Regions from separate parts of the Streptomyces sp. NPDC001381 genome, predicted to be linked through region 2. Evidence: riboswitches for the same ligand, from Rfam matches in the RefSeq annotation. Region 2 holds a riboswitch; each other region holds the start of a gene.
The links. A riboswitch is a leader RNA that binds a small molecule or an ion and turns the genes downstream of it on or off. The one in region 2 is predicted to bind thiamine pyrophosphate.

Region 1: linked by a shared signal. The riboswitch ahead of thiC (phosphomethylpyrimidine synthase ThiC) and the one ahead of ACFY2L_RS32385 (thiamine ABC transporter substrate binding subunit) in region 2 are both predicted to bind thiamine pyrophosphate.
Region 3: linked by a shared signal. The riboswitch ahead of thiO (glycine oxidase ThiO) and the one ahead of ACFY2L_RS32385 (thiamine ABC transporter substrate binding subunit) in region 2 are both predicted to bind thiamine pyrophosphate.

The regions. Positions count from the first base shown of each region.
Region 1 covers NZ_JBIAWO010000004.1:199,383-209,240, reverse strand. The annotation lists partial or broken gene ACFY2L_RS19565 (YibE/F family protein) at 1-33, opposite strand, end outside; TPP riboswitch at 630-818, shown strand; gene thiC (phosphomethylpyrimidine synthase ThiC) at 811-2,619, shown strand; gene ACFY2L_RS19555 (VOC family protein) at 2,699-3,103, opposite strand; gene ACFY2L_RS19550 (LysR family transcriptional regulator) at 3,232-4,128, shown strand; gene ACFY2L_RS19545 (VWA domain-containing protein) at 4,175-5,674, shown strand; gene ACFY2L_RS19540 (hypothetical protein) at 5,856-6,737, opposite strand; gene ACFY2L_RS19535 (metallophosphoesterase) at 6,952-8,034, opposite strand; gene ACFY2L_RS19530 (LacI family DNA-binding transcriptional regulator) at 8,937-9,858, opposite strand, start outside.
Region 2 covers NZ_JBIAWO010000010.1:102,945-112,802, reverse strand. The annotation lists gene ACFY2L_RS32390 (ABC transporter permease) at 1-484, opposite strand, end outside; gene ACFY2L_RS32385 (thiamine ABC transporter substrate binding subunit) at 529-1,611, opposite strand; TPP riboswitch at 1,682-1,788, opposite strand; gene rlmN (23S rRNA (adenine(2503)-C(2))-methyltransferase RlmN) at 1,815-2,921, opposite strand; gene ACFY2L_RS32375 (MFS transporter) at 3,120-4,397, opposite strand; gene ACFY2L_RS32370 (hypothetical protein) at 4,806-5,180, shown strand; gene ACFY2L_RS32365 (SRPBCC family protein) at 5,212-5,661, opposite strand; gene ACFY2L_RS32360 (phosphatidate cytidylyltransferase) at 5,839-7,053, opposite strand; gene frr (ribosome recycling factor) at 7,053-7,610, opposite strand; gene pyrH (UMP kinase) at 7,831-8,589, opposite strand; gene tsf (translation elongation factor Ts) at 8,775-9,611, opposite strand; gene rpsB (30S ribosomal protein S2) at 9,790-9,858, opposite strand, start outside.
Region 3 covers NZ_JBIAWO010000001.1:411,773-421,630, forward strand. The annotation lists gene ACFY2L_RS01870 (hypothetical protein) at 1-482, opposite strand, end outside; gene metF (methylenetetrahydrofolate reductase [NAD(P)H]) at 539-1,462, opposite strand; gene thiE (thiamine phosphate synthase) at 1,640-2,287, opposite strand; gene ACFY2L_RS01885 (Rv2175c family DNA-binding protein) at 2,328-2,693, opposite strand; gene ACFY2L_RS01890 (NAD(P)/FAD-dependent oxidoreductase) at 2,810-4,057, opposite strand; gene ACFY2L_RS01895 (hypothetical protein) at 4,090-4,440, opposite strand; TPP riboswitch at 4,496-4,607, shown strand; gene thiO (glycine oxidase ThiO) at 4,605-5,771, shown strand; gene thiS (sulfur carrier protein ThiS) at 5,768-5,968, shown strand; gene ACFY2L_RS01910 (thiazole synthase) at 5,974-6,768, shown strand; gene pknB (Stk1 family PASTA domain-containing Ser/Thr kinase) at 7,612-9,552, shown strand; gene ACFY2L_RS01920 (deoxyribonuclease IV) at 9,598-9,858, shown strand, end outside.

The DNA of each region.
Region 1 (9,858 bases), on a different contig from region 2:
GTCGCCGGCACCGTGCCCGGGTCCGTGTGAAGGGTCTCGGCCGTGTCCCGCACCGTCGCGGGACTCATGCCCGCCGCCGTACGCCTCACCGGCGTCCTGCCCCCGGTCCGCGCGGTGTCCCGCACCGTCACGGTGCTGGCGACCGCCGTATTCCTGCCCGGGGCGGTGGCCATGTTCTCCGCCGTATCCCTCGCCGCCGCCGTGCCCGGGACCTCTGCCCTGTTCTTGCCAAAGCGGATCACGGCCATGCCCGGGACCGGCCTCGCGGCCCTGGCCGTTGCCTTGACCGGGACCACGCGTGATGTCGTGGCCGCGGCCGGTGTCGGGTGCCCGCCCGGGTCCGTTGCTGAAGTCGCGGTCGTCTCCGCGGCCCTGGGCGGGCGCGCTCCGAGGACCGCCGAGAGGACCGTTCCCGGGGCCACCGCCAGGGCTGCTCCCGTGGCCGCCCCCGGGGCCGTTCCCCGGGCCGCCGCCAGGACCGTTTCCGGGGCCGCCGCCGGTGCCGGGCCTGCGGGGTGGCTCGGGCGGCGGATACGGGGGCTGGTGTGTCGTGGTCACCGCCCGATCATCGCAAGAACGAAAGAGGCCCACTGTTCACCGCGCCACAAAGGACGCTAGCGTGGAGCCACCTTTGCACACGCGGGAGCTCGGAGCACCGGGCTGAGAGGGCGCTGACCTCCGTCTTCGCGATGTTTCACGTGGAACGTCACTCGAGCCGAGTGATGTGTCACATGAACGTCGGCAGACGGTAGCCGCTGCGTCGACCGCCGAACCTGTTACCGGGTAATGCCGGCGTAGGGAGTAGGTCTCATGACCAACAAGGACGCACGCACGCCTGCCTTCACGCAGAACGCGGCCGGCGGAAACGCCGCCGACGCGACCGGTGAGAAGGCCGGGAAGTCCATCGGCTGGCACAAGGGGTATGTCGAGGGCAGCCGCCCCGACCTGCGTGTGCCGGTTCGCCAGGTGCATCTCACCAACGGGCGGTCGGTCACGCTGTACGACACCTCCGGCCCGTACACCGATCCGCTCGTCGACACCGACGTCCGCAGGGGCCTGGCGCCGCTGCGTGAGAACTGGATCATCGCTCGCGGCGACACCGAGGAGTACGCGGGCCGTCCCGTCCGTCCCGAGGACGACGGCATCAAGCACACCGCGCCGCGCGGCGGACTGCGCAATCTCGACGCGGTGTTCCCGGGACGCCCGCGGCTGCCGCGCCGAGGCCGGGACGGCAAGGCCGTCACCCAGCTCGCGTATGCGCGCCGGGGGGAGATCACGCCCGAGATGGAGTTCGTGGCTCTGAGGGAGAACGTTTCTCCCGAGGTGGTCCGCGAGGAGATCGCGGCGGGCCGGGCGGTGCTGCCGGCCAACGTCAACCACCCGGAGATCGAGCCGATGATCATCGGCAAGCGGTTCCTGGTGAAGGTCAACGCCAACATCGGCAACTCGGCGGTGACGTCCTCCATCGAGGAGGAGGTGGAGAAGATGACCTGGGCGACCCGCTGGGGCGCCGACACGGTCATGGACCTCTCCACCGGCCGCAACATCCACACCACCCGCGAGTGGGTGCTGCGCAACTCCCCCGTCCCGATCGGCACGGTGCCGCTCTACCAGGCGCTGGAGAAGGTCGACGGCAGGGCCGAGGAACTGACCTGGGAGATCTACAAGGACACCGTCATCGAGCAGGCCGAGCAGGGCGTGGACTACATGACGGTTCACGCGGGTGTCCGCCTCCCGTACGTCCCCCTCACCGCGAACCGCAAGACCGGCATCGTCTCGCGCGGCGGCTCGATCATGGCGGCCTGGTGCCTGGCCCACCACAAGGAATCGTTCCTGTACGAGAACTTCGAGGAACTCTGCGAGATCCTCGCCGCCTACGACGTCACCTACTCGCTGGGTGACGGCCTCCGGCCCGGCTCGATCGCGGACGCCAACGACGAGGCGCAGTTCGCGGAGTTGCGCACGCTCGGGGAACTCAACGCGATCGCCAAGCGTTTCCACGTACAGACCATGATCGAGGGCCCGGGCCACGTCCCGATGCACAAGATCAAGGAGAACATCGACCTTCAGCAGGAGATCTGCGATGAAGCTCCGTTCTATACCCTCGGCCCGCTGACCACGGACGTCGCGCCGGCGTACGACCACATCACCTCCGGCATCGGTGCCGCGATGATCGCCTGGTGGGGCACGGCCATGCTCTGCTACGTCACGCCCAAGGAACACCTGGGCCTGCCCAACCGCGACGACGTCAAGACCGGCGTCATCACCTACAAGATCGCCGCCCACGCGGCCGATCTCGCCAAGGGGCACCCCGGTGCGCAGGAATGGGACGACGCGCTGTCGGACGCCCGTTTCGAGTTCCGCTGGGAGGACCAGTTCAACCTGGCCCTCGATCCGGACACGGCCCGGGAGTTCCACGACGAGACGCTGCCCGCGGAGCCGGCCAAGACGGCTCACTTCTGCTCGATGTGCGGGCCGAAGTTCTGTTCCATGAAGATCTCTCAGGACATCCGCAGGGCACATGGCGGGAGCCAGGAGGAGATCGAGGAGGGCATGGCCCAGAAGTCGAAGGAGTTCGCGGCGAGCGGGAACCGGGTGTATCTCCCCCTCGCCGACTGAGGCGGCCCGGCGGGGGACCGAGGTCGTCCCGAGGGTCCCGGTCCGGGGAGTGGCCGACCCGGACCGGGAGCCCGGCCGGTCAGGCCGGGAGGTCCTGTGGGTACCAGCGGAGTTCCACGGTGTTGCCGTCCGGGTCCTGGACGTAGACCGACATGGCGGTGCCGCGTGCGCCGTAGCGCTCCACGGGGCCTTCGAGGACCGTGAAGGTTCCCGTCTTGATGAACTCGTCCCAGTCCAAGGGGTCCACGGTGAGACATATGTGGTCGACGTTGGACTCTCCGCGGGGCCGGTCCACCAGGTCGAGGATGGTGTCTGGGGTGATCCTGACCGAGGGGAAGGGGACCTTGCCGGCCCGCCATTCGGCGACGCGTACCGGTTGCAGGCCGAGGTGTCCGGTGTAGAAGTCCAGGGCCCGCTCGACGTCTCCGACGTTGAGGACCAGGTGGTCGAATGCCTTCACGCGCAGAGCGGCCGAAGCGGTCATGGTTGGCTCCTCGGGTGGGGGTGCGGGTGGACAGCGGGTGGACACCTCTCACGATCCGCTGGAGGGCATCCGTCATCAAGGCGGGATCGGCATAAGATCGTTGAGCATGGCTAAACGCCGGGGGGACCGTGCTGGAACGGGTGGAGATCGAGACCTTTCTGACGCTGGCCGAGGAGCTGCACTTCGGCCGTACCGCCGAGCGTCTGCGTGTCACGACGGGGCGGGTCAGCCAGGTGATCAAGAAGATCGAGCGGCGGATCGGAGGCTCGCTGTTCGAGCGGACCAGCAGAACCGTGCGACTCACGCCGATCGGACGGCAGCTGGCCGATGACCTGGTTCCCCTGGTCGCGGGAATGGAGGAGGCGCTCCGGCGGGCGGCTGACGCCAGTCGCGGTGTCACGGGAGAACTACGGGTCGCCTTCCTCGGCGAGGGGACGGCACCCGTCCTCCTGAAGGCGGTCGCCCTGTTCGGCGAGCGGCACCCCGACTGCAGAGTCGACGTACGGGAGGTTCAGCTGTCCAACTCCCGTGCCAGCCTGCTCGACGGCTCGGTAGACGTCCTGATCGCCTCGTACCCGTTCGACGGCATGGCCTGCGGCCCGGTCATGCTCACGGAGAGACGGGTCCTCGCGGTCCCCGCCGGGCATCCGCTCGCCGGCGAGGAGTCGGTGTCGGTCGAAGTGCTCGCGGACCATCCCGTGGTGCAGTACCCGGAGGTGACCTCGGCGGGGTTCAAGCGGGACCGCACACCGGACCGCACCCCCTCGGGCCGACCGGTTCCCAAGGGCCCGACCGGAGGGTCCTTCTCCGAGATGCTCACGCTGGTGGCGATGGGCAGAGGCGTCCTGCCGGTCGGCGAACACGCCCGGCGCTACTACCCCCGGCCGGACGTGTCCTACGTACCCCTCCACGACGCGCCGCTGATCGAACGGGGGCCGGTCTGGAGGGAGGCGAACACCACGCAGCGGGTCCGCGCGTTCGTCCGGGCAGCGGCCGACGCCGCGGAGAACCCCGCGTTCGCCTGAGCGTGCACGGCTCGGAAAGGCGGGGCGTCGGTGCTTGACTGAGCCCATGACTGCGCGATCCATGAGCAAGGGCGCGAACCTGCCGGTCGACTCGCCCGCAGTTCGTGTGGAACTGAGCTGGTCCGAGGGGACCGGAGGGCCGGACGTCGACGCCTCGGCCCTGTTGCTGACCACCGCCGGCCGGGTGCGGGACGACGGTGACTTCGTCTTCTACAACCAGCCGCGTCATACGTCCGGCGCCGTGACGCACCTCGGCAAGCAGCGGGGCGGCGGAGTCGTGACCGACACGGTTCAGGTGGACCTCGGTGCGCTGGAGAGCGCCATCGCGCGTGTGGTGCTGTGCGCGTCGGCCGACGGTGGCACGTTCGGACAGGTGTCCGGCCTGACGCTGCGGTTGCTCGGCCCGGACGGGCGGTCCGAACTGGCGCGCTTCGAGATGCGGGCGGAGACGGAGACGGCGTTCATCGGCGGCGAGCTGTACCAGCGCGAGGGACGCTGGAAGTTCCGCGCGGTCGGTCAGGGGTATGCCTCCGGACTCGCCGGTCTGGCCACGGACTTCGGGATCACGGTCGACGAGGAACCGTCCGGCGCCGCCGCCCCGCCGTCGCCCGCGGCGGCCGCCCCGGCACCTCCTGCCGCAGCCGCCCCGGCGCCTCACGCCGCAGCCGCCCCGCCACCCCCTGGGGCGGTCGCCCCGCCCTTCCCCGCGGCGGCCGCCCCGGCGCCTCCCGCCCCGCCCCCCTCGTCGCCCGCCGCGACCACGCCGCCTCCCGGCCCCCGCCTGACCAAAGGCGAGGAGCGGCTGCCCGTGGACATGCGCAAACGGCTGTCCCTACGCAAGGAACAGGTGGCCGTCAGCCTGAGCAAGCGCGGCGCCGCGGGGATCCGCGCCCGGGTCATCCTCGTCCTGGACGCCTCCGGCTCGATGGCGTTCCTGTACTCGCGCGGTGTGGTGGCGGACGTCGTGGAACGCATGGCCGCGGTGGCGGCCCAGCTCGACGACGACGGTGAGATGCAGGCCTGGACGTTCGCCAGCAACCCCGCACGCCTCCCCGACCTGCGCCTGGGCGAGCTCCCCGAGTGGCTGCGGCTGCATGTGCGCGTGGGCGAGATCAGTCTGTTCCGGCGGGGCAAGAAGCCGCGCAAGGGGCTGGAGGAGGGGCAGGTGGACATGCGGGCGGTCGGCATCCAGAACGAGGAGCAGAAGGCGATCGCCGAGGTCAGGGCCTATGTGCGGGACAATCCCGCGACCGCGCCCACCCTGGTCCTCTTCTTCTCCGACGGAGGGGTCTACCGCGACGCGGCGATCGAGCAGGAGCTGCGCGCGGCGGTCGAGGAACCGGTCTTCTGGCAGTTCGTGGGGCTCGGCCGGTCCAACTACGGCGTCCTGGAACGGTTCGACACGCTCCCCGGCCGTCGCGTCGACAACGTCGGCTTCTTCGCCGTGGACGACATCAGCACCGTCCCGGACCAGGAGCTCTACGACCGGCTGCTGTCGGAGTTCCCGTCCTGGATCACGGCGGCCGGCCGGGCGGGCATCCTCTGATCCGCGCCGGCCTCGGCTGATCCGCGCCGGCCTCGGCTGATCCGCGCCGGCCTCGGCTGATCCGCGCCGGCCTCGGTCGATCAGCGCAGACACGGGCGGACCCACGCCGGCACCGACCGAACGGCTTGCGCTCCCCCACGCTCCCCAGGTCCACATGCGTACGGGGGCGCAAGCCGAGGGCCTATTCCGGCTGGTGCTCCGGGCCTCCGAAGTCCGGGCTCGTGTAGTCCGGGCTGGTGAAGCTCGGGCGCGGGCCGGTCCCCGGGCCGCCGTCGGGGCTGGTGAAGCCCGGACGGTCGTACCCGATCTTCGGGAGGCGACCGGTGGGGGCCGGCGGTGAGGGTTCCGGGCGCAGCGCGGCCGTCGTGCCGGGGTCGGCGAGGGCTTCCCGCAGGAACGGCAGGATCCCGCGCTCCAGCAGGGCGTCCCGCCAGGCTTCCCTGGCGCGGTCGACCTCGTCGCTCAGTTCGCCGTACGGTCCGGCTTCCAGCGAGGGGCGGTTGCGCAGTGCGGTGAGCAGCAGCCCGACGGTGGCGACGAGGATCGCCGCGGCGGCGATGGCCCCGAACGCCCATCCGACGTTGAGCATGGCCTGGGCGACCGTCTGATCGGGTTCGACCGCCCTGAGGAGGTAGCCCACGAGCAGGAAGATCACCGCGGCGGTTCCGGCGAGGACGGGGGTGAGGACGGCGGCGACGGCGACGGCGCCCGCCCCGGCGGCCTCGGCGGCCTGCGCCGCCTCCCCCATGGTGGTGGCGAGCCCCATCGCGGCCGCGCCCGGCTCGCCCGAGCCGGACTCGCGCGGGGACGACGGGGTGGACGGCGCCGGGTGGCGCAGTTCCTCGCGGACCTTCACATAGTGGTGGTACTCGGCCGCCGCGGCGGCCGTGATCAGCGCGGTGGCGTTGAGCGCCATGGTGCGCAGTTGTTCGGGGTTGAGCCGCTGTCCGACCGCGGCCAGTTCCGGGTGGTGTGGTGCGGAGCGCAGCGCCTCGTCGAGGACCCGCTCGTACTCCTGGCGGTCCTCACTGTGCAGGTGCTGCGGAACGCTGTTCATGTGCATCCCCCGATGCTCCGTAGGGCTTGGGGCTCGCATGCCAACGAGCCGTCGGGCAGAAACGGAGGGGAGCCTGCTACGGATAAGCCGATGGTAGAGCGGCGACGGCCCACGGTGACAGGGGGTTTGCCGAAATTGGCCTCTGGCCTGCGACGCCGCGGGCCGCCCCGACGCGGGCCGCGCCCGCCTCGTGAGCGCCCGGCCGACCGATCGTGAACGCTCAGACGTCCAGCGGCAGTTGCTGGACCAGCAGCTTTCCGGCCATCGTCACTCCGCCGTCCATCGCGATGGCCAGCCCGTCGGCGTAGACGTGCGGTCCCTCGACGTGCGGGCCGCCGTCGTCCTCGCCGTCCTCGGAGCCGACCTCGCCCAGCAGGTACGGGATCGGGCTGTGTCCGTGAACGATGCGGGCGCCGCCGTACGTATCGAGCAGGGAGCGGACGGCGTCGGCGCCACCCTCGTCGCGGAAGGAGAAGCGCTTGGTGAACTTGCGGAACAGATCCCACACCTCGTCCGCGTCGTTGCGCGTGATCGTCTCGCGGATGGTGTCGTTCACCGCCTCGATCGAGTCGCCGTAGTCGAGGTAGGCGGTGGTGTCGGAGTGGACGAGCAGATGACCGTCGACCTCCTCGACGGCGTCCAGCCGGGCCATCCACTGGAGGTGGTGGTCCTGGAGGCGGTCCATGTCGTACTTCTGGCCGCCGTTGAGCAGCCAGGCCGCCTGGAAGGTGGCGGTGCCCGCACCGGAGTTGACGGGCGTGTCGCCGAACCGTTTGGCGCCGAGCAGAAGCAGCTCGTGGTTGCCCATCAGGGCCTTGCAGTAGCCGCCGGCCGCGGCGGCCTCGGCGGACAGCCGCATGACCAGGTCGATGACGCCGATGCCGTCCGGGCCGCGGTCGGTGAAGTCGCCGAGGAACCACAGCCGGGCGGTGCCCGCGCACCAGTGGCCGGCCGTGTCGATCAGGCCCTTCTCCTGCAGCGCGGCCACCAGTTCGTCGAGGTAGCCGTGCACGTCCCCGACGACGAACAGCGGTCCGGGACCGGTCGCGGGCAGCGGGGCCGGGGCGGCCGCCGGGTCCACGGCCACCTGGAGCGTGTCACCGCGGTTGATGACCGGCAGGTCGCGCTGCGTGGGCGTGTAGCCGTCCGGGTGCTCCAGGGGCTCCTCGAGGGGCGGGGCGACATTGCCCGGATGCGCGTCCTGGTCGTACGGACCGGTCTCGTGCACGTACGCGGGTACCCGGAAGTCGCGCAACGTCGCCGTCCGCTCCGCCTCGGGTCCCTGACCGGCCCCCTGAGTCATCAGACCCCTCCACCATCGCGCCGCATGCACCCTTCGGGCTGCCTGGTCGCAGCTGCCCGCGGTGCCGTGCGCCCATCATAGGAATGCGGATCGGGCCGTGTGATGACCCAGGGGTGGTGAATCGGAGCAAGGCTCCAGTTCCTCGCGGCTTTCGCCCCGATTGGGCCGGGCTTCGGCAGTCGACACGCACCCGGCGCACACCCCACTCATACGCGCCCGGACCTTCCGGCGGGGCGCAGTTCGCCTTCTCGCCAGGTAGCGGAAGGTGGCGAAGGGACGGGGGCGGTGGCAGGGGGCGCCTACGGCGGATGCGCGCCGAAGCCGTGCGAGGGCGTCGCGCGCCCCGCCGCACCCCGTGCGTCGCACGCGCCTCCCACCCCGCGCCCGGCGTGTCCGCCCACGCCCTACGACCACATGCCCGCAGTGCCCGTACACGCTGTCCGGCACAGCCCCCGCGAGCCCGTGCGCGCCGTCCGGCCCACATCTCGCGAGCCCGTACGCCCCGTCCGGCCTGCCCCGTGAGCCCGCACGCGCCGTCCGGCCTGCCCCCGCGTGTCCGCCCGCGCCTTATGGCACAGGCCCCCTCTGCCCGTACGCACCCCAAGACCAAGCCGACCGGCGGCCCGCCCGCCCGCCCGCTCCAAGCTCCCGCGTTCCGGCTTGCTGGGCATGCTCCGCGCGTGCGCACGGGCTTCCGCGGCGTGCTCCCGGGGCGCGTCCGAGCGGCGGGGCCGTGGCCTTGGCAACGCGTGCCGGGACCGGGGTCCCCGCCCCCGCCCCGAGAACGACACCGCGCGCCAAGACCCGAGCGACAAGGCGCACCAACCAGCCGCACCAACCCGCCGCGCCAACCCGCCGCGCCAACCCGCCGCCGTACCAGCGAGCGCCCCGCCCCCGACCCGTTACCCGTTCTCCGGCGCCCGGGGCGGGCTGACCGTCGTCCGGGGTGGACGTCGCTGAGAAGAGGTACGGACGATCAGCTCGGTCGGTATCACCTGTTCGACGGGCCGGTCGGACTCCACGCCCTCGATCGCGTCGATGAGGAGCTGGACCACCGCCGTGCCGATGCGGCGCGGCTTCAGGGAGAGCGTGGTGATGGGCGGCTCGGTGCTCGCGTACACCGTCGACTCGCTGCAGCACACCAGCAGCAGGTCCTCCGGCACCCGCAGCCCGTAGCGGCGGGCGGCGGCGAGCAGATCGGTGCCGTTGGGGTCGAACAGACCGTAGACCGCGTCGGGCCGGTCCGGGCGGGCCAGCAGCCGGTCGGCGGCGACGGCGCCCGCGCACGGGTCGTGGGCGGGGTACGCCTCGTAGACCGGGTCCTGGCCGACACGCTCGCACCAGCGCAGGTACGCGGTGGTCGACAGATGGGTGTACGTGTCCGTCGTGGTCCCCGTCAGCAGGCCGATCCGGCGGGCGCCGGCGTCGGCCAGGTGGTCGAGGATGTCGAGGACAGCGGCCTCGTGGTCGTTGTCGACCCATGCGGTGACCGGCAGCGGGCCGGCCGGGCGGCCGTCGGAGACGACCGGTAACCCCTGCCGGACGAGCTCGCTCACCACCGGATCCTGGTCGGAAGGGTCGATGACGACCGTGCCGTCCAGGGCGACGTTCGACCACACGTCGTGGCGCGAGGTCGCGGGGAGGATGACGAGCGCGTAGCCGCGGGCGAGCGCGGCGGAGGTGGCGGCGCGCGCCATCTCCGCGAAGTACGCGAACTCGGTGAAGGTGAAAGGTTCATCCCCGTATGTCGTCACGGTCAGACCGATGAGGCCCGACTTGCCGGTACGGAGTGTTCGGGCTGCGGCCGAGGGGCGGTAGCCCAGT
Region 2 (9,858 bases):
GCATCCGCGCGGCCTCCTCCTGCCGCGGGTCGAGCTGCGCCCACAGCCCGCCCACGGTCCGTACGACGACCGCGTAGTTGAAGAAGACGTGCGCGAGCAGGATCGCCCACACGGTCGTGTCCAGGCGTACGCCCCACAGCTCGTCGAGCAGTCCGCCGCGTCCCACGAGCGCGAGGAACGCCGTACCGACGACGACCGTCGGCAGTACGAACGGGACCGTGACCACCGCCCGCAGCACCTGTTTGCCGGGGAAGTCGAGGCGCGCGAAGACGTACGCGCCCGGCAGCGCCACCAGCAGGGTGAGCGCGGTGGAGGCGAACGCCTGCCAGGTGGTGAACCACAGGACGTGCCGGATGTCGGACTGGGCCAGCACCTCCCCCAGCCGTCCGAACCGCCACGCCCCGTCGACCTTCAGTCCGCGCGCGACGATCGCGGCGACGGGGTAGGCGAAGAAGAGCCCGAAGAACGCGACGGGCAGGGCCATCAGCCCGAGCCGCGCCGCGTTCCCGGACCGCTTCCCGGCGGGGACTACTTCAGGACGAGCGAGGTCCACGACTTGACCCACTGGTCGCGATGGCCGGCGATCTTCGCCGGGTCCATGGTCTCGGGGTCCTCGGCGGCGGGCCCGTACCGCGTGAACTCGGGGGGCACGCTCGCGCCCTTCACCACCGGGTAGACGAACATGTTGAGCGGCATGTCCTCCTGGAACTTCTTCGTGATCAGGAAGTCGATGAGCGCCTTGCCGCCCGCGCTGTTGCGCGCGTTGCTCAGCAGCCCGGCGAACTCGACCTGCCGGAAGCAGGTGCCGGTCGCGACGCCGGTGGGCGCGGTGCTCGGCTTCGGATCGCCGTAGATGACCTCGGCGGGCGGCGAGGAGGCGTACGACACGACGAGCGGCCGGTCCGCCTTGGCCTTCTTGCCACCGGCCGAGCCGGAGAACTCCTCGTTGTAGGCCTGCTCCCAGCCGTCGACCACCTTCACGCCGTTGGCCTTGAGCTGCTTCCAGTAGCCCTCCCAGCCGTCGTCGCCGTACCGGGCGGCCGTGCCGAGCAGGAAGCCGAGGCCGGGCGAGGAGGTGGAGGCGTTCTCGGTGACGAGGAGGTTCTTGTACGCGGGCTTGACCAGGTCGGCGAAGGTGGCCGGCGGGGCCAGCTTGTGGTCGGCGAAGTACTGCTTGTCGTAGTTGACGCAGATGTCGCCGTAGTCGACCGGCGTGACCCGGTGCCTGCCGGAGTCCAGCTGGTACGCGCTGCCGACCTGGTCGAGCCCCTTGGCCTCGTAGGACTGGAACAGACCGTTGTCGAGGGCGCGGGAGAGCAGGGTGTTGTCGACGCCGAAGAAGACGTCGCCCTGCGGGTTGTCCTTGGTGAGGACGGCCTTGTTGACGGCCTGCCCGGCGTCGCCGTCCGTGAGGACCTTGACCTTGTACCCGGACTCCTTCTCGAAGCCGGCGAGCACGCTCTTGGAGACGGCCCACGAGTCGTGGCTGACGAGGGTGACGGTCCTGGAGCCGCTGTTCGACGCGCTGTCGTCGGACGACTCCGCACCGCACGCGGACAGCGTGACGAGACCGAGGCCGACGGCCGCGGCCACGAACGTCCTGGTGTGCACTGGTTTTCCTCCTGGGGTTGACCAGGAAGAGACGCGGCCCCGCCCGGGGCGGCCGGGCGGGGCACAACAGCTTGAGCGATGACCGAACTTCCTACCCAGAATGACCTGGGCGAGGTTCAGAGGGTCTGCGGCCTGGTGCCGCACTCTCAGCGCTGTGGCGCTCCCCTGTCGGAATATGAAGATGTACTGGTACTGAGGTCAGACTACCGCTCGGTGGCCGCGAGCTGACCGCACGCCCCGTCGATCTCCTGGCCGCGGGTGTCCCGGATGGTGACGGGCACCCCGTGCGCCGCGATGGCCTCGACGAACGCCTTCTCGTCCTCGGGCCGCGACGCGGTCCACTTCGAGCCGGGGGTCGGGTTGAGCGGGATGAGGTTGACGTGCACGGGCCGGCCCTTGAGCAGCCGCCCGAGCCGGTCGCCTCGCCAGGCCTGGTCGTTGATGTCCCGGATGAGGGCGTACTCGATGGACAGCCGGCGGCCCGACTTCTCGGCGTACTCGAAGCCGGCGTCCAGCACCTCGCGCACCTTCCACCGCGTGTTCACGGGGACGAGGGTGTCGCGCAGCTCGTCGTCCGGCGCGTGCAGCGAGATGGCGAGACGGCACTTGAAGCCCTCGTCGGAGAACCGGTGGATGGCGGGCACGAGCCCGACCGTCGACACGGTGATCCCGCGCTGCGAGAGCCCGAGCCCGTCCGGCGCCGGATCGGTGAGCGCCCGGACGGCTCCGACGACCCGCTTGTAGTTGGCGAGGGGCTCGCCCATCCCCATGAACACGATGTTGGACAGCCGGGCGGGCCCACCGGGGACCTCCCCGTCCCGCAGGGCCCGCATCCCGTCGACGATCTGGTGCACGATCTCGGCGGTGGAGAGATTCCGGTCGAGCCCCGCCTGCCCGGTGGCGCAGAACGGGCAGTTCATCCCGCACCCCGCCTGGGAGCTGATGCACATGGTCACCCGGTCCGGGTACCGCATGAGCACCGACTCCACGAGCGTGCCGTCGAACAGCCGCCACAGCGTCTTGCGGGTGGTGCCCTGGTCGGTGGACAGATGCCGTACGACGGTCATCAGATCCGGCAGCAGAGCGTCCCGCAGCTTCTCCCGCGCCCCGGCGGGGATGTCGGTCCACTCGGCGGGGTCGTGCGCGTACCGCGCGAAGTAGTGCTGCGAGAGCTGCTTGGCACGGAACGGCTTCTCACCGATCTCCGCGACCGCTTCCTTCCGCTCGGCCGGCGAGAGGTCGGCAAGGTGCCGCGGCGGCTTCTTGGCTCCGCGGGGGGCGACGAAAGTGAGTTCTCCGGGCTTAGGCATGGCTGTACCAGTGTCGCAGATCGATTTCCGTGACCCGTGCCGCGAGCCGGGCACAGCCCTCTGCCGGTCGCCCCGGCCGTCCGTGGGCCCCCTCCAACGGCCCACGGACGGCCCACGGACGGCCCTGCCCGCCGGAGCGAGCGGGGGCGTCTGCGCAGGTGAAGCCAGTCCCGCTAGCCAGTCACGGCCGCGGCCGTGCTAGCCAGTCACGTCCGCGGTCTCGGTCGCGCCGGCGGCCTGCTGCCGTGGGAGCTCACCCGCCGGCGGCGCCTGCCGCACGGCCCGGTTGGCGGTGGTGAGGAGGGCCAGGACGAGCAGCCATGCTCCGCAGAGCCAGACCAGCGGCTTGGCGCCCAGTGTGGTGATCAGCGCGCCTCCTGCGAGCGTGCCGATCGACAAGGCGCCCGTGGTGAGCGTGGAGACCGCGCTCGTCGCGCGGCCCCGCAGCTCGTCGGGGGTGATGGCCAGCTGGTGGGTGGTCATGGCCACCGCGTAGACGGGGGCCACCAGCGACTCGGCGGCCGCGACCGCGGCCAGCAGCAGCGGGTTGGGGGCGAGCGCGTACAGCGGGAACATCAGTGCCTCCAACCACAGCATCACCACGGCGATCCGGCCCAGCGGGAAGCGGCGCGTGACCTTGTCCGAGACCAGTGCCCCCGCCATGGCACCGACCGCCGCGCCGCTGAAGATGACGCCGATCCACAGCGGTGAGGCACCCACCTGCTGGGCGAGGGTGATGATCAACAGGTATCCGGCGCCGTAGCGCACCTTGTCGGCGGCCGAGACCAGGGTGAGGAAGCGGATGACCGGCTGGCGCCAGAGCCAGCCGAGCCCCTCCCGGATCTCGGTGGTGAGTCGGGACGTCGTCCGCACGTCCTGCCGGTCCGCTTGGAAGCGAGCACGCATCAAGCGCAGCGACGCCGCGGACACCGCGAAGGAGACCGCGTTGACGGCGAACGGCACGGTCCGTCCGACGGAGTAGAGCGCACCGGCGAGTGAGGCTCCGAAGACGCCCACCGCGCTGGCGACGGACTGCGAGTAGCCGAGCGCGGCGGACAGCCGGCTCGGACCGACCACGTTGGGCAGCGCCGCTGTGTTCGCCACCTGGAAGAGCGTGGTCAGGATCCCGACGAGCACCGCTGTCGCGTACAGCTGGGGCATGGTGAGCCTGTTCAGCCACAGCGCGACGGCGACGCCGGCGGTGAGCACGGCCCGGCCGAGCTCACACCAGATCATGGTGGCCTTGCGGTCCCACCGGTCGACCAGGGCACCGGCCGTCAGACCGAACACCAGGAACGAAAGGGTGCCGAGGCCGAGTACGAACCCGGCTTGGGCGGCCGACCCGGTGAGGGCCAGCACGATCAGCGGCAGGGCCATGAAATGAGCCTGGTCACCGATGGCAGAGACCAACTGGCCGCTCAGCAGCAGCGAGAAGTCCCGGTTCCGGAACAGACCGGGACCGCGAAGAGTGTTCAAGGGAGTTACGCTCCGTAGCAGATCAAGGACACACGGGTGACGTCGAAGCTGGTGTCCGAGCTAAGAAACACGGGGCGTAACAGACATGCGCGAACCGTAGCCAGGGTCCGGGCCGCCACGCAATCGGTTTTGCCGGGACAGTCGGCCCGGCCGATCGGCGATGACCGGACGGCCCGTCCCCGCGCAGCCGCGAGGGGTGTCACGCGCAACCGGCGTATTCGAATTCCCTATTTCTGGAGATTGCGGAGCAGGAAAAGGCGTAGCGGAAAATCACGGAGCGAAAAAATATACGCCTCGGCGCGGGTTGCGATCAGCGAACACCAAGGAGCAGTTTTGGCGATCGGCAGCCGAATGGTTCGGCCATCCAGGGCAACTCCGGTGAAGAGACGAGGGCACATGCCTGTCATCGTGGACAAGTACATCACTGTTGCGGAATGGAACACCGACGTCGACACCAACGTGCACCTCAAGAACGGCGACTGGGTCGACATCAGTGCGAGCGGAAGCATCTGGGCCGGCGTGTGGTTCACGGGCGAGAACGGCCCCAACGGCTGGGCGGGCTGGAGCGCCGGCAATGACAGCCCTCTTCCGGGAGCTGCGCCGTTCAGTCTGCTCGGCAAGACGGCGGAGGACGGCTACTTCCTCGTCGGCACCTCCCTGCGGCGCACCTATCAGAACGAGAGTCTCGGCCCCGGAGAAACACGCCTGGCCCTTCGCATCAACGACAACAAGCCCGGGAACGGATCCGGCGCCTTTTCGGTGCGGATCCAGGTCTGGCGGTAATCGACGGCCAGGACGGCAGAGCAGAGTCTCCCTACGCCGTCCCGTGCTCCAGCCGGTCCTTCAGCAGCCGTTCGTTGAGCGGCAGCTCCTTGCGGATCTGGGGGCGGACGACCAGGGGGAGCAGGACCTTGCCCATGCCCTTGCCCTCGAAGTCGAGCTCCATGGTCACGCGGGAGCGGCGGCCGTCGTCGAGCGGGTCGATCTCGCCGTGGACGTGGCCGCGGATGGGGCCGTCGACTCCCTGCATGCCCCAGGCGTGCGGGGGGTCGCACTCGGTGTACTCCATGGTCATCGGGATGTCCCGGCGGCCGACGTGCCGTGTGATGCGCACCCGGGAGCCGACCCCGACGGGTCCGGAGTCGAGCGGCTCGGCCGATACCGCGCTCGCCTGCCATTCGGGCAGGTGCGACGGATCGATGAGGTACGCCCACACATCCTCGGGGCTGCGGTCAACGTCGATCGATTCACGGAAGCCGGACATGACGCCCGCCCCCTTTCAGGACGATCCCCCCTGGGAATCCCTGCGAAGAACGCGTAACGCCGGGAAGAGTCCTCCTGAAGCAATCGTCCCACTCGCCGGCCCGCCGGGCCACGGCAGCGGGCCCCCGCCCCGGGTGACCAGGACGGGGGCCCGCGGGCCTCGGGCACGGGCCGCCGGTCAGCCGGACCCGACGAACAGCACCAGCAGCAGCCAGACGACCGGAGCCGTCGGCAGGAGGGAGTCCAGGCGGTCCATGATGCCGCCGTGGCCCGGGAGCAGCGTGCCCATGTCCTTGATGCCGAGGTCCCGCTTGATCATGGACTCGCCGAGGTCACCGAGCGTGGCGCTGGCCGCGACCGCGAGGCCGAGCAGCAGGCCCTGCCACCAGGTGCCGTCCTCGATCAGGAACTCCATGCACAGCGCGCCCACGACCATCGCGAACGACACCGCGCCCAGCAGGCCCTCGCGGGTCTTGCCGGGGCTGATGCGCGGAGCGAGTTTGTGCTTGCCGAAGCGCCAGCCGACGGCGTAGGCGCCGGTGTCGCTGACGACCGTGAGGAGCAGGAACGTCAGGACGCGCTGCGGGCCGTCGTCGGCGGTGAGCATCAGGGCGACGAAGGTGGCCAGGAACGGGACGTAGAAGGCCGCGAAGACGCCGGCCGTGACGTCCTTGAGGTAGCCCTCCGGCGGTTCCGTCATCCGCCAGACCAGGACCGCGAGAGCGGTCAGGGCCATGGCGACCCAGGCGCCCTCGGGTCCCCGCACGTAGCCGGCGACGACCATCGCGGCGCCGCCGAGCGCGAGCGGCACCAGGGGTGCCTTGATCTCCTTGCGTTCCTGCAGCCTGCTGGTCAGCTCCCACAGACCCACGACGACGGCGACGGCTATCACGCCGACGAACACGGCCTTGACGATGAACAGCGAGGCGACGATCACCACGCCGAGCCCGACCCCGACCCCTATGGCCGCGCCCAGGTCTCGGCCCGCGCTCTTCTTCTGCGGTGCGGGCGCGGGCTGCGGGGCGTCGGGCATGGGTTCCGGATTCTGCGGCATCGCCGCGGGGGGCTGTGCCGGCGTGGTCTCGTGGCGGAACGTCTGCGCGCGGAACGCCTCGTCGGGCGCCCCGGGGCGGTACGTCTCGTCTCGGAACGAGGGGCCGCCCAGCCGAGCGGCCCCCGGGTCGTCATCCTGGTTTCCGCCGTGTGCGGGTACGTCGGGGACGATGGGCATGGGGCGAGTCTGCTGCGCCTCAGGCGCATCGTACGCGGGACCCGCCGGGGCAGCCCCCTGGACAGGCCCCTGGTCGACGGGTCCCCAGTACCCGGGGTGTGCCCCGGTTCGCGAACCGGGCACCCCGGCTTGAGGCGGAGAGCCCCAGGAAGAGTCGTTCATCAGACCTCGAGCAGCTCCGCTTCCTTGTGCTTCAGGAGCTCGTCCACCTGGGCGACGTACTTCGCGGTGGTGTCGTCGAGCTCCTTCTCCGCACGGCGGCCCTCGTCCTCGCCGACCTCGCCGTCCTTGACGAGCTTGTCGATCGCGTCCTTGGCCTTGCGGCGCACGGAACGGATGGACACCCGGGAGTCCTCCGCCTTGCCCTTGGCGACCTTGATGTACTCGCGGCGGCGCTCCTCGGTGAGCTCGGGGAACACCACACGGATGATGTTGCCGTCGTTGCTCGGGTTGACGCCCAGGTCGGAGTCACGGATCGCCTGCTCGATGTTGCGCAGCGCCGTCTTGTCGAACGGGGTCACGACCGCCATGCGCGGCTCCGGCACGGAGAACGAAGCCAGCTGGTTGATCGGCGTCGGCGCGCCGTAGTAGTCGGCCACGATCTTGTTGAACATCGCCGGGTGCGCACGGCCGGTGCGGATCGCGGCGAAGTCCTCCTTGGCGACCACGACGGCCTTCTCCATCTTCTCCTCGGCCTCGAGGAGGGTCTCTTCGATCACCACTTGCTCCTGCGTGTCTTGAGTAAGGCCCGGCTGCGGTTCCCTGTCGGTGGCGGCGGCCGGCTGCGTCGCGTCTTCTTCCTGCACGGTTCCCGACCGGCAGGACATTGTCCATCCTCCGACCAGGGTCCGTCCCCCGGTCAGGGGTTGTCGTTCGAACCCGGAGTCCCTACCGGTCAGGAACCGGGGGCTTTCCGGTCAGGAACCGGGGGGTTTCCGGTCAGGCCCGGCTGCCCTGCTCACCCACAAGCGTGCCGATCTTCTCACCCTTGACGGCGCGAGCGATATTGCCCTCGGCCAGAAGCTCGAAGACGAGGATCGGGAGCTTGTTGTCGCGGCACAGGGTGATGGCGGTGGCGTCGGCGACCTTGAGGTCGCGCGTGATGACCTCGCCGTAGCCGAGGGAGTCGAACTTGACGGCCTCGGGGTTGGTCTTGGGGTCGGAGTCGTAGACGCCGTCCACGCCGTTCTTGCCCATCAGCAGCGCCTCGGCGTCGATCTCCAGGGCGCGCTGCGCGGCGGTGGTGTCGGTGGAGAAGTACGGCATGCCCATTCCGGCACCGAAGATGACCACACGGCCCTTCTCCAGGTGCCGTACGGCGCGCAGCGGGATGTACGGCTCGGCCACCTGCCCCATGGTGATGGCGGTCTGCACCCGGCTGTCGATGCCCTCCTTCTCCAGGAAGTCCTGGAGGGCGAGGCAGTTCATGACGGTGCCGAGCATGCCCATGTAGTCGGAGCGGGCCCGGTCCATGCCGCGCACCTGGAGCTCGGCGCCGCGGAAGAAGTTGCCGCCGCCGATGACGACCGCGACCTGCGCGCCGTCCCGGACCACGGCCGCGATCTCCCGGGCGATCTTGTGCACCACGTCGGGGTCCACGCCCAGGCCCCCGCCGCCGGAGAATGCCTCGCCGGACAGCTTCAGCAGAAACCGGCCGCGTACTTTGCCGTCGTCGCTCTTCTGGGCCTTGGTGGTCATGGGAGATCCCGCCTCTTTCACGTGGTGCACATGCGAAGAAGGCCATTGCCGGTGGGGTGTCCTGGGCAACCCATGCGCGGCAATGGCCTCCTCGTCAGATCTGCTGTCCGTCACGCGTGCGTGACGGCGTACGCGGACGACTTACGTCGACCCTATAGGGGTCGCGCGTCGATCGCGGTACGGACTCAGATGCCGACCTTGATGCGCGAGAAGCGCTTCAGGGTGACACCGGCCTCGTCCAGGACCTTCTGGACGGACTTCTTGTTGTCGAGCGCGTACGGCTGGCCGAGCAGCGTGGCGTCCTTGAAGAAGCCGTTGAGGCGACCCTCGACGATCTTGGCGATCGCGGCCTCGGGCTTGCCCTCGGCGCGGGTGGTCTCCTCGGCGATGCGGCGCTCGGACTCGACGACCTCGGCCGGCACGTCCTCCTTGGAGAGGTACTTCGGCGCGAAGGCGGCGATGTGCTGGGCGACGCCCTTGGCGACCTCGGCGTTCGGCTTGTCCAGCTCGACGAGGACACCGATCTGCGGCGGCAGGTCGGGCATCGTGCGGTGCAGGTACGCGGAGACGAAACCGTCGTTGAACTGCGCGAAGCGGTCCAGGACGATCTTCTCGCCGAGGTTGGCGTTGGCCTCGTCCACGAACGCCTGGACGGTCTTGCCGGGCTCGATCTCGGAGGCGAGCAGCGCCTCGATGTCGGCCGGGGCGGTCTTGGCGACGTGCTCGGCGATGGCCTTGGCCACGCCCTGGAACTTCTCGCCCTTGGCGACGAAGTCCGTCTCGCACTTCAGCTCGACCAGGACACCGGAGGCGTTGTCGTCGGCGATGATCGCGACGACGGCGCCGTTCTCGGCGGAGCGGCCCTCGCGCTTGGCGACGCCCTTCTGGCCCTTGATGCGGAGCGCCTCGACGGCCTTCTCGACGTTGCCATCGGCCTCGTCCAGCGCCTTCTTGCAGTCCATCATGCCGGCGCCCGTGAGCTCACGAAGCTTCTTGACGTCGGCGGCGGTGTAGTTCGCCATGAGTCTGTGAATCTTTCTCGAAGTCTGGAAGATCGAAGATCAGGGGATCGGCCCGTTCCCTGCCGCTCCCGGTGGTCCCCATGGAGCGGGGGACGGCTGACACGCCACTGACCTACGGGTGAACGGCGGGGGCGGACTTCATGTCGCCGCCCCCGCCGTCAACCTTGACGCTGGACGGTCAGGCCTGCTCGGCGTCCGCGGCCGGGGCCTCGGCGGCCTCGGCGGCGGGGGCCTCGGCAGCGGCCTC
Region 3 (9,858 bases), on a different contig from region 2:
CGTGCGGCCGGGGTGAACACGTCGTCGTGGTCGTAGTCGTCGTCGCGGAAGGCGCCCTTGTCCTGGCCGTATCCGAGGCTGTCGCCGGTGAAGGAGCCCTCGGCGCCGTCGAGACGAGCGGTGGCCTCGCCGCCGTCCAGGTCGGTGACCTCCAGGGTCGGATCCTGGCGCTCGGCCTTGCCGCGGCGGCTTCGGGACAGGCCCTTGGGGAGCGCCCCCTCGGCGTCGCCGCGCCGCACGGCCCAGCCCTCGGCGAAGCCGCGGCGGAACGAGAGGGTGACATAGGTCTGGCCGACCGCGAAGGCGGCCGCGCCCAGTCCGATGACGATCACCGATGGAATCAGGACACCGAGCACCACGCCGAGGAAGCCGACGAACGCCAGCAGCCGCCAGCGCAGGCGCGCCTTGTACTGCAGCAGCACCTCGCCCAGCAGCCACAGCGCGACGATGCCGAACGCGATGTAGAGGACCGTCCAGCCCATGTACGCCCCTCTCCCAGTGGCCGCTACGCAGTGTGTCGTATGTGGGTGCGACCGGTCTAGGCCTGCGGCGGGTGGTGCAGACCCAGGTTCTCGTAGATTTCCAGCGTCGCCGTGGAGTTGTTGAGCGTGATGAAGTGCAGTCCGGGCACTCCCTCGGCCAGCAGCCGTGCGCAGAACTCCGTGGCGAAGTCGATGCCCATCGAGCGTACAGCGGCCGGATCGTCTTTGGCTGTGAGCATCCGCTCTTTCAGGACGTCCGGGAAGTAGGCGTTGCTGAGCTTCGGCAGCCTCTCCAGCATCTTCACGCTCGTCACCGGAAGGACCTCCGGGATGACCGGGGTGTCACAGCCGGCCGCCGCCACCCGGTCACGCAGGCGCAGGTACGACTCGGGCTCGAAGAACATCTGCGTGATGGCGTAGTCGGCGCCCGCCCGGCACTTGTCGACGAAGTGCGAGACGTCCGTGTCCCAGTCGCTGGAACGCGGGTGCATCTCGGGGAAGGCGGCGACGCCCACGCAGAAGTCGCCGGACTCCTTGATGAGCCGGACGAGCTCGGCGGCGTAGGTGAGGCCCCGCGGGTGCGGGACCCAGTCGCCCATCGGGTCGCCGGGCGGGTCGCCGCGCACGGCCAGCATGTTGCGGATCCCGGCGTCGGCGTACTGGCCGATGATGTTGCGCAGCTCGGCGACGGAGTGGTCCACGGCGGTGAGATGCGCCACCGGGGTGAGGGTGGTGTCGACGACGATCTGCTGGGTCTCCCTGACCGTGGTCGCCCGGGTGGAGCCGCCGGCACCGTACGTCACCGAGACGAAGTCCGGAGCGACCGCCTCGACCCTGCGGAGCGCCTCCCACAGGCTCCGCTCGCCCTTGGGCGTCTTCGGCGCGTAGAACTCGAACGAGTACGTCGTCTTGCCGGTGGCCAGGATGTCGCGCACGGTGCGTGCGCGGTCCGTCCTGGTGGATGCGGTTCCAAGGGCCATACCCGCAGGTTAACCAGGGGCCGACGGTCACCCAACCGGATGACGGATATTTGCCCGGATTGTCGGCTTGTTGTCCACCCTTCGGACAGGCGTCCGGCCGAAGCGGCCGCAGGGACCGCCGGACCGGGACGGACGGACCCGGGGCGGACGGACCCCGACCGGACGGGCCGGGGGCCGTCAGACGTCGCGCAGTCGCTTCGCGAACTCCGCCGCCGCGGCACCCGGGTCGTCCGCCTCGGTGATCGCCCGGACGACGACGACCCGGCGGGCGCCCGCCTCCAGCACCTCGTCGAGGTTGCCGAGGTCGATGCCGCCGATCGCGAACCAGGGCCGGTCCGTGCCCAGGGCGGCCGTGTGGCGGACCAGGCCGAGGCCGGGGGCGTGCCGGCCCGGCTTGGTGGGGGTGGGCCAGCAGGGGCCGGTGCAGAAGTAGTCCACGCCCTCCTGGACGGCGGCGGCCCCGGCCTCCGCCTCGGCGTGCGTGGAGCGGCCTATGAGGACGCCGTCGCCCAGGACGGCGCGGGCTGCGGGGACCGGCAGGTCGCCCTGGCCGAGATGGAGGACGTCGGCCGCGGCGGCGTGGGCGACGTCCGCGCGGTCGTTGACCGCGAGCAGCTTCCCGTGCCGGGCGCAGGCCTCGGCGAACACCGCGAGGTGCTCCAGCTCCTCGGCGGCCTCCATGCCCTTGTCCCGCAGCTGCACGATGTCGACGCCGCCCGCGAGCACCGCGTCCAGGAACTCCGGCAGGTCGCCCTGGCGGGTGCGGGCGTCCGTGCAGAGGTAGAGACGGGCGTCCGCGAGGCGGGCGCGGGCGGTGTCGGTCATCGGTGTCCCCCGTTGTTCCGTCGTGTCGTTACCGGTTGCCTCAGACGGCGAGCGCCTGGGCGCGGCGCTTCACCTCCGTACCGCGATTCTCGCTGAGGGCCTGTGCGGGGGTGCCGGGCAGGCTGTCGTCGGGCGTGAAGAGCCACTCCAGCATCTCTTCGTCGGTGAAGCCGTCGTCCCGCAGGAGCGTCAGGGTGCCGGACAGGCCCTTGACGACCTTGTCCCCGTCGATGAAGGCGGCGGGGACGTGCAGCGCGCGGTTCTCACCACGGCGTACGGCGATGAGCTGGCCTTCCTTGATCAGCTGCCGCACGCGGATCACGTCGACATCGAGCATCTCCGCGATGTCGGGCACGGTGAGCCAGGCGGGGACGAGAGCATCGGTTTTTGCGTCAATCTCGGTCACGGGGTCAAGGGTAGGCGCATGTCCGGGCGGGCCGCGATGGCCGTTCTCCGGGGGCGGCGCCGCGGGGACCGGTCGCGCCCACGCGGCGGAGCCGCCTGTGCCACAGCCCCGCGCCCCTAGGGAACCGCGGTCGCGTTCTTCAGGGGGCGGGCCGGGTCCGACAGGGCCTCCGGGTCCATGCGGCGGGCTGCCTCGATCAGCTTCCTGCCCTGGGCGAGATCGCGTGGGCGCCCCACCGCCAGCAGAGCCACCAGGCGGTCCTCGCGCAGCCAGCAGACGCTCCAGGCCGGTCCGGCCGGATCGCCGCGCCACACCATGCGGTCGGCCACCGCGTGGTGCCCCGCGTACTGGACGAAGCGGCCGAACTGCTCGGACCAGAAGTACGGCACCGGGTCGTAGATCACCGGGGGCTCGTCCGTGGCCGTTCCGAGGATGTTGGCGGCGACCGTGCGCGGGCCCTGGAGGGCGTTGTCCCAGTGGTGGACGAGGAGGCGTTCGCCGTACCGCCCCGAGGGGAAGGAGGCGCAGTCGCCGACCGCGTACACGTCCGGCACCGAGGTGCGCAGCCGGTCGTCGGCGACGACCTCGTGGTGCGCGCCCAGTTCGACGCCGGAGCCGGTCAGCCAGGCGGTGGCGGGGCGGGCGCCGATGCCGACGACCACGGCGCCGGCGGGCAGCCGGGAGCCGTCGTCGAGGACGACCGCACCGGGTTCGACGCGCTCCACGCGCGCGTGGGTGCGCAGGGTGACGCCGCTGTCGGCGTACCAGGAGGTCATCGGGGCGGCGACCTCGGCCGGCAGGGCGCCGGCGAGGGGCCGGTCGGCGGCCTCCACGACGGTGACCGCGCAGCCGGCCTCGCGTGCGGCGGTGGCGAACTCCGCGCCGATCCAGCCGGCGCCGACGACCACGATGTCGTGCTGGCGGGCGAGCACCGGCCGCAGCCGTTCGGCGTCGTCGAGGGTGCGCAGCAGATGGACGCCGGGCACGCCCTCGGCGCCCGGCAGCCGGACCGGCTCGGCACCGGTGGCGAGGACGAGGACGTCGTACGGGACGGGCCCGGCCTCGGTGTCCACCTCATGGTCGGCGGAACGCAGGCCGAGGACCTCGCGGCCGAGCAGCAGCTCGATGCCGAGGCTCTCGAAGTCGACCTCGAACGCGGAACCCTCGGCCTTGCCGAGCAGCACGGCCTTGGACAGCGGGGGCCGGTCGTAGGGCTGGTGGGGCTCCGCGCCGATCAGCGACACGGTGCCGCCGAAGCCCTGTTCCCGCAGGGCGACCGCGGTCTGCACCCCGGCCATGCCCGCGCCGACGACGACCACGTGCCGCCCCGCCGGCCTGTCTTCTTCCCGCCTCTGCTCACTCACCCGATCACCCTAGACATGTGACGATCCGTCAGTCAGCCGTCCTGCTCCGTGACCTGCTCCACAACGCTGGTGCCGCTGCCCTGCTGCGACTCCCAGGACCAGGTCTCCTCCAGGCGCACGCGCCCGTCGGGCAGTTCCACGACCGTCGAGACGCAGTGCCCCGAGGACGTCGTGCCGTCGTGCTTGAGCTGGACGTACCGGAAGTCGAGACGGTCCCCCTGACGGGTACCCACGAGATGGCCGCGCACGACGTCGCCGCCCGCGTAGTCCGCCCAGATCACACCGTCCCGCTCGCGGTAGGCGAAGCGGGTGCGGGTGCCGACCTGGCCCGGGGCCTGGTCGGCGACGGGGGCGAGGACGAGACCGTCGAGCGAGCGGTGCATGACGAAAGGCTCCCTTTACAGGTGCGCGGAACCACGGGCTAGGGTGTGGCCAACGTAGAGCACTCGCGGGAGCCCGGACGCACCGGGCTGAGAGGGAGGCTGGCGGCCTCCGACCGTACGAACCTGATCCGGGTCATGCCGGCGAAGGGAGGGGCTGGACGCCCATGTCGCGTACACGTACATCCGACGTCCTGGTCGTGGGGGGCGGGATCATCGGGCTCGTCACGGCGTGGCGGGCCGCGCAGCGCGGGTTCGCCACCGCCGTGGTGGACCCGGAGCCGGGCGGCGGGGCCGCGCGGGTGGCCGCCGGCATGCTGGCCGCCGTCACCGAACTGCACCACGGCGAGCAGACCCTGCTCGGCCTGAACCTGGCCTCGGCCCGCCGTTACCCGGACTTCGCCGCCGAGCTGACGGAGGTCACCGGGCTGGACCTCGGCTACCGCCGGTGCGGCACGCTCGCGGTCGCGCTGGACGCCGACGACCGCGCCCATCTGCGGGAACTGCACGCGCTGCAGGCCGGGTCGGGGCTGGACTCGGAGTGGCTCACGGGGCGGGAGTGCCGGCGCCTGGAGCCGATGCTCGCACCGGGGGTGCGCGGCGGGCTGCGGGTGGACGGCGACCACCAGATCGATCCGCGGCGGCTGGCCGACGCGCTCGTCGCCGCGTGCGAGCGGGCGGGCGTGGTCTTCCACCGGGCGTGGGCGGAGCGGCTGTCGGTCGGGGGCGAGCGGGCCGTGGGGGTCGTGACGGGGGACGGTACGGCCCTGGGGGCGGGGCAGGTGGTGCTCGCGGCGGGCAGCCTCAGCGGGCGGCTGGCGGGCGTCCCGGAGGACGTGCTCCCGCCGGTGCGGCCGGTGAAGGGGCAGGTGCTGCGGCTGACCGTGCCGGCCGGGTACGCGCCGTTCCTGAGCCGTACCGTGCGGGCCGTGGTGCGCGGGAGTCAGGTGTACCTGGTGCCCCGGGAGAACGGCGAGCTGGTCGTGGGGGCGACGAGCGAGGAGCTGGGCTGGGACACGACGGTGACGGCGGGGGGCGTCTACGAACTGCTGCGCGACGCGCACGAACTGGTCCCCGGCATCACGGAACTGCCGTTGGTGGAGACACGCGCGGGACTGCGCCCCGGCTCCCCCGACAACGCGCCGCTGCTCGGGCCGACCGGGCTGGACGGACTGCTGCTGGCCACCGGGCACTACCGCAACGGGGTGCTGCTGACTCCGGTGACCGGTGACGTGATGGCGCACGTCCTGACCACCGGTGAACTCCCCGACGAGGCCCTTCCCTTCACCCCCCGGCGCTTCGGTGCCGCCGTCCTCACGGAGCTGCCCGCATGAACATCTCGGTGAACGGCGAGCGGCAGGTGGTCGCTCCCGGTACGGCCCTCGACAGCGTCGTACGGTCCCTGACGCGGGCGCCCTCCGGGGTGGCCGCCGCGCTGAACGAAACGGTCGTCCCGCGCGCGCGGTGGTCCGCCACGGCACTCGCCGAGGGTGATCGCGTGGAAGTCCTCACCGCCGTGCAGGGAGGATGAGCGCCGTGGCCGACGATCCCTTCTTCCTCGGTGGTACGTCCTTCTCGTCCCGGCTGATCATGGGTACGGGGGGTGCGCCCAGCCTGGAGGTGCTGGAGCGGGCGCTGGTCGCGTCCGGGACCGAGCTGACGACGGTCGCGATGCGGCGGGTGAACCCCGCTGTCCGGGGTTCGGTGCTGTCGGTGCTGGAGCGGCTGGGCATCCGGGTGCTGCCGAACACCGCGGGGTGCTTCACGGCCGGGGAGGCCGTGCTGACGGCGCGGCTCGCGCGGGAGGCGCTGGGGACCGATCTGATCAAGCTGGAGGTCATCGCCGACGAGCGGACCCTGCTGCCGGATCCGGTGGAGCTGCTGGAGGCGGCGGAGACGCTGGTGGACGACGGGTTCACGGTGTTGCCGTACACGAACGACGATCCCGTGCTGGCGCGGAAGCTGGAGGACGTGGGGTGCGCGGCGGTGATGCCGCTGGGGTCGCCGATCGGATCGGGGCTCGGGATCCGCAATCCGCACAACTTCCAGCTGATCGTGGAGCAGGCGGGGGTGCCGGTGATCCTGGACGCGGGGGCCGGTACGGCGTCGGACGTGGCGTTGGCGATGGAGCTGGGGTGTGCGGGGGTGATGCTGGCGTCGGCGGTGACGCGGGCGGCGGATCCCGAGCGGATGGCGTGCGCCATGCGGGCCGGTGTCGAGGCGGGACGGCTGGCCCGGCTGGCGGGCCGGATCCCCCGGCGCTACTTCGCCGAGGCGTCGTCTCCTGCGGAGGGCCTGGCCGTGCTGGATCCCGAGCGTCCCGCGTTCTGACCGCCGGACCGCTCCCGTCGTCCCTCTCCCACCCACCACCCGTTTCCAGTCGGACAAGAGGTGCCCCTCGCCCGCGGGGGCCACCCACCACCGGCGCCCACCCCACCACGCCCCCTCCGCCCCCCCTACCCCAGCCCGCCAGTACCCCCGCCGACCGTCCCCCGGCCCACCGCGGGCCCGCCCGGCCCACCGCCAGTCGTCCCCCGGCCCGCCGCGGGGCCCCGCCCGGCCCTCCGACCGCCGGCACCGGCCCGCCGGGACCCCCGACGGCCGTCGCCCGGCCCGCCGCAGGCCGCCCGGCCCACCGTCCCCCGGCCGCGCGGCCCGCCCGGCCCCCCGACCACCGACACCGGCCCGCCAGTGCCCCCGACCGCCGTTCGCTGCCCCGTCGCAGGCGCGACCGGTGCGCCGACGGCCGTCGCCCGGCCCGCCGCGAGCCCGCCCGGCCCACCGCCGACCGTCACCGGAAACCGCAGGGCCCACCCGGCCCTCCCACCACCGGCACCAGCCCGCCGGGACCCTCGACGGCCCCCCGGCCCGCCGCAGGCCCGCCCGGTTACCGACGGCCGTCTCCCGGATACCGCGAGCCCGCCCGGCCCCCGACCACCGACGCCGCCCCCCAGTGCCCCCGACCGCCGTTCGCCGGCCCGTCGCGGGCGCGCCCGGTGTGTCGGCGGCTTTCGGGCGGGCGGGCGGGGGGCTTTCCTTGGTGGGGGGGTGGGGGTGGCTTTCGCGGGGGTGTCCGCGGATCCGGGGTGGGGTTCGCGTCACAGGTCGGCTGCAGTCCTGCTCCGAAGGGGTGGAAGCCGTAGAGGTGTCGGTGGTGGCTCGTAGACTCGCTGCGTGGACACGACCCTTCAGGACCCTCTGGTCGGGCAGGTGCTCGACGGTCGGTATCGCGTCGACGCGCGCATCGCGGTGGGCGGGATGGCCACGGTCTATCGCGCCGTGGACACCCGCCTCGACCGTGTGCTCGCGCTCAAGGTGATGCACCCGGCGCTCGCGGCCGACGGGTCGTTCGTCGAGCGGTTCATCCGTGAGGCCAAGTCCGTGGCTCGGCTCGCGCATCCCAACGTGGTCCAGGTGTTCGACCAGGGCGCGGACGGGTCGTACGTGTATCTGGCGATGGAGTACATCGCCGGGTGCACCCTGCGTGACGTGCTGCGCGAGCGCGGGGCGCTCCAGCCGAGGGCCGCGCTCGACATCCTGGAGCCCGTGCTCGCCGCGCTCGGCGCCGCGCACCGGGCCGGGTTCGTGCACCGGGACATGAAGCCCGAGAACGTGCTGATAGGGGACGACGGGCGGGTCAAGGTCGCGGACTTCGGGCTGGTGCGGTCCGTGGACACCGTGACCAGTACCACCGGGGCCGTGCTCGGGACCGTCTCGTATCTCGCGCCCGAGCAGATCGAGCAGTCCGGTGCCGCCGACGCCCGCGTCGACGTGTACGCGTGCGGTGTCGTGCTCTACGAGATGCTCACCGGTGAGAAGCCGCACGAGGGCGACTCCCCCGCGATCGTGCTCTACAAGCATCTCCACGAGGATGTCCCGCCGCCCTCCGCCGCCGTGCCGGGGCTGCCCCTCGTCCTGGACGAGCTCGTGGCCTCGGCCACCGCCCGCACCCCGGCCGTCCGGCCGTACGACGCCGCCGCGTTCCTCGGACAGGTGCGGGACGCGCGGGGCGCGCTGAGCGAGGAACAGCTGGACGCGCTGCCCCCGCAGGCCGTGTCCGCGGCGCACGACAACGCCGAGGACCGCACCAGCGTCATCCCCCGCTCGCTGACCGTGCCCAGACCGCTGCCGGTCAACGAGGACGACCTCCCCGGCGACGACGGCTCCGTCCACCGCACGTCCCGGTTGCAGAGCCCTCCGCCCCTGCCGCCCCGGCGCCGGACCGGGCGGCCCCGGGGCGGAATGCTCGCGGTCCTCGCCGTCGTGCTGCTGGTGCTGGGGGTGGGCGCGGGCGTCTGGTACATCAACTCCGGTCAGTTCACCAAGGTCCCCGCGGTGCTGACGCAGTCCCAGGCGAAGGCGGAGAAGCGGCTGGAGGCGGCCGGCCTCGAAGTGGGCAAGGTCGAGCACGCCTACAGCGACACGATCAAGCGCGGCAGCGTCATCAGCACGGACCCGGAGCCGGGCGCCAGGATCCGCAAGCACGACTCGGTCACGCTGACCGTCTCGAACGGCCCGCAGACCGTGAAGGTGCCGGACCTGACGGGCTCCCGGCTGGACAAGGCCAAGGAGCTGCTGAAGTCGGACGGCCTGGAGCCGGGGCTGGTCACCGAGGAGTTCAGCAGTGACGTCATCAAGGGGTTCGTGGTCAGCACCAGCCCCGAGGCGGGCGTAGAGCGGCGCGCGGGCTCGGCGGTGGCGATCGTCGTCAGCAAGGGCAGCCCGGTCGACGTCCCGGACGTCACCGGCGAGGACCTGGAGGACGCCCGGGCCGAGCTGGAGGAGGCCGGCCTGAAGGTGGAGGTCTCCTCGGAGGAGATCACCTCCGAGTTCGACAAGGGCCAGGTCGCCGCCCAGTCGCCGGACGCGGACAAGCAGGTCGCCGAGGGCGACACGGTGACGCTGACCCTGTCCAAGGGGCCGGAGATGGTCGAGGTCCCGGACGTGGTCGGCGACAGCGTCGGCGACGCGAAGGACGCGCTGGAGGCCGCCGGGTTCGAGGTGGAGGAGGACCGCGGGCTGCTCGGGCTGTTCGGCGACACGGTGAAGAGCCAGTCGGTGGAGGGCGGCGGGACCGCGCCCAAGGGGTCGACGATCACGATCACCATCCGGTGATCGGGCGGTGCCGGGGCGGGTCCAGGGGCATGACACCCTGAACGGGTGAGTCAGAAACGCCCCTTCCCCTCCCGCAATCCCGTCGGCGGCCATGTCCCCGTGGCCGGCGGACTGCACTCCGTGGGGTTGTCGTACGCCCATGACCTGAAGGCCGAGACGGTCCAGGTGTTCGTCGCCAACCCGCGCGGCTGGGCCACCCCGGCCGGGAACCCGGCGCAGGACGAGGCGTTCCGGGAGGTCTGCGCGGCGGAGTCGATCCCGGCGTACGTCCACGCGCCGTACCTGATCAACTTCGGCTCGCACACC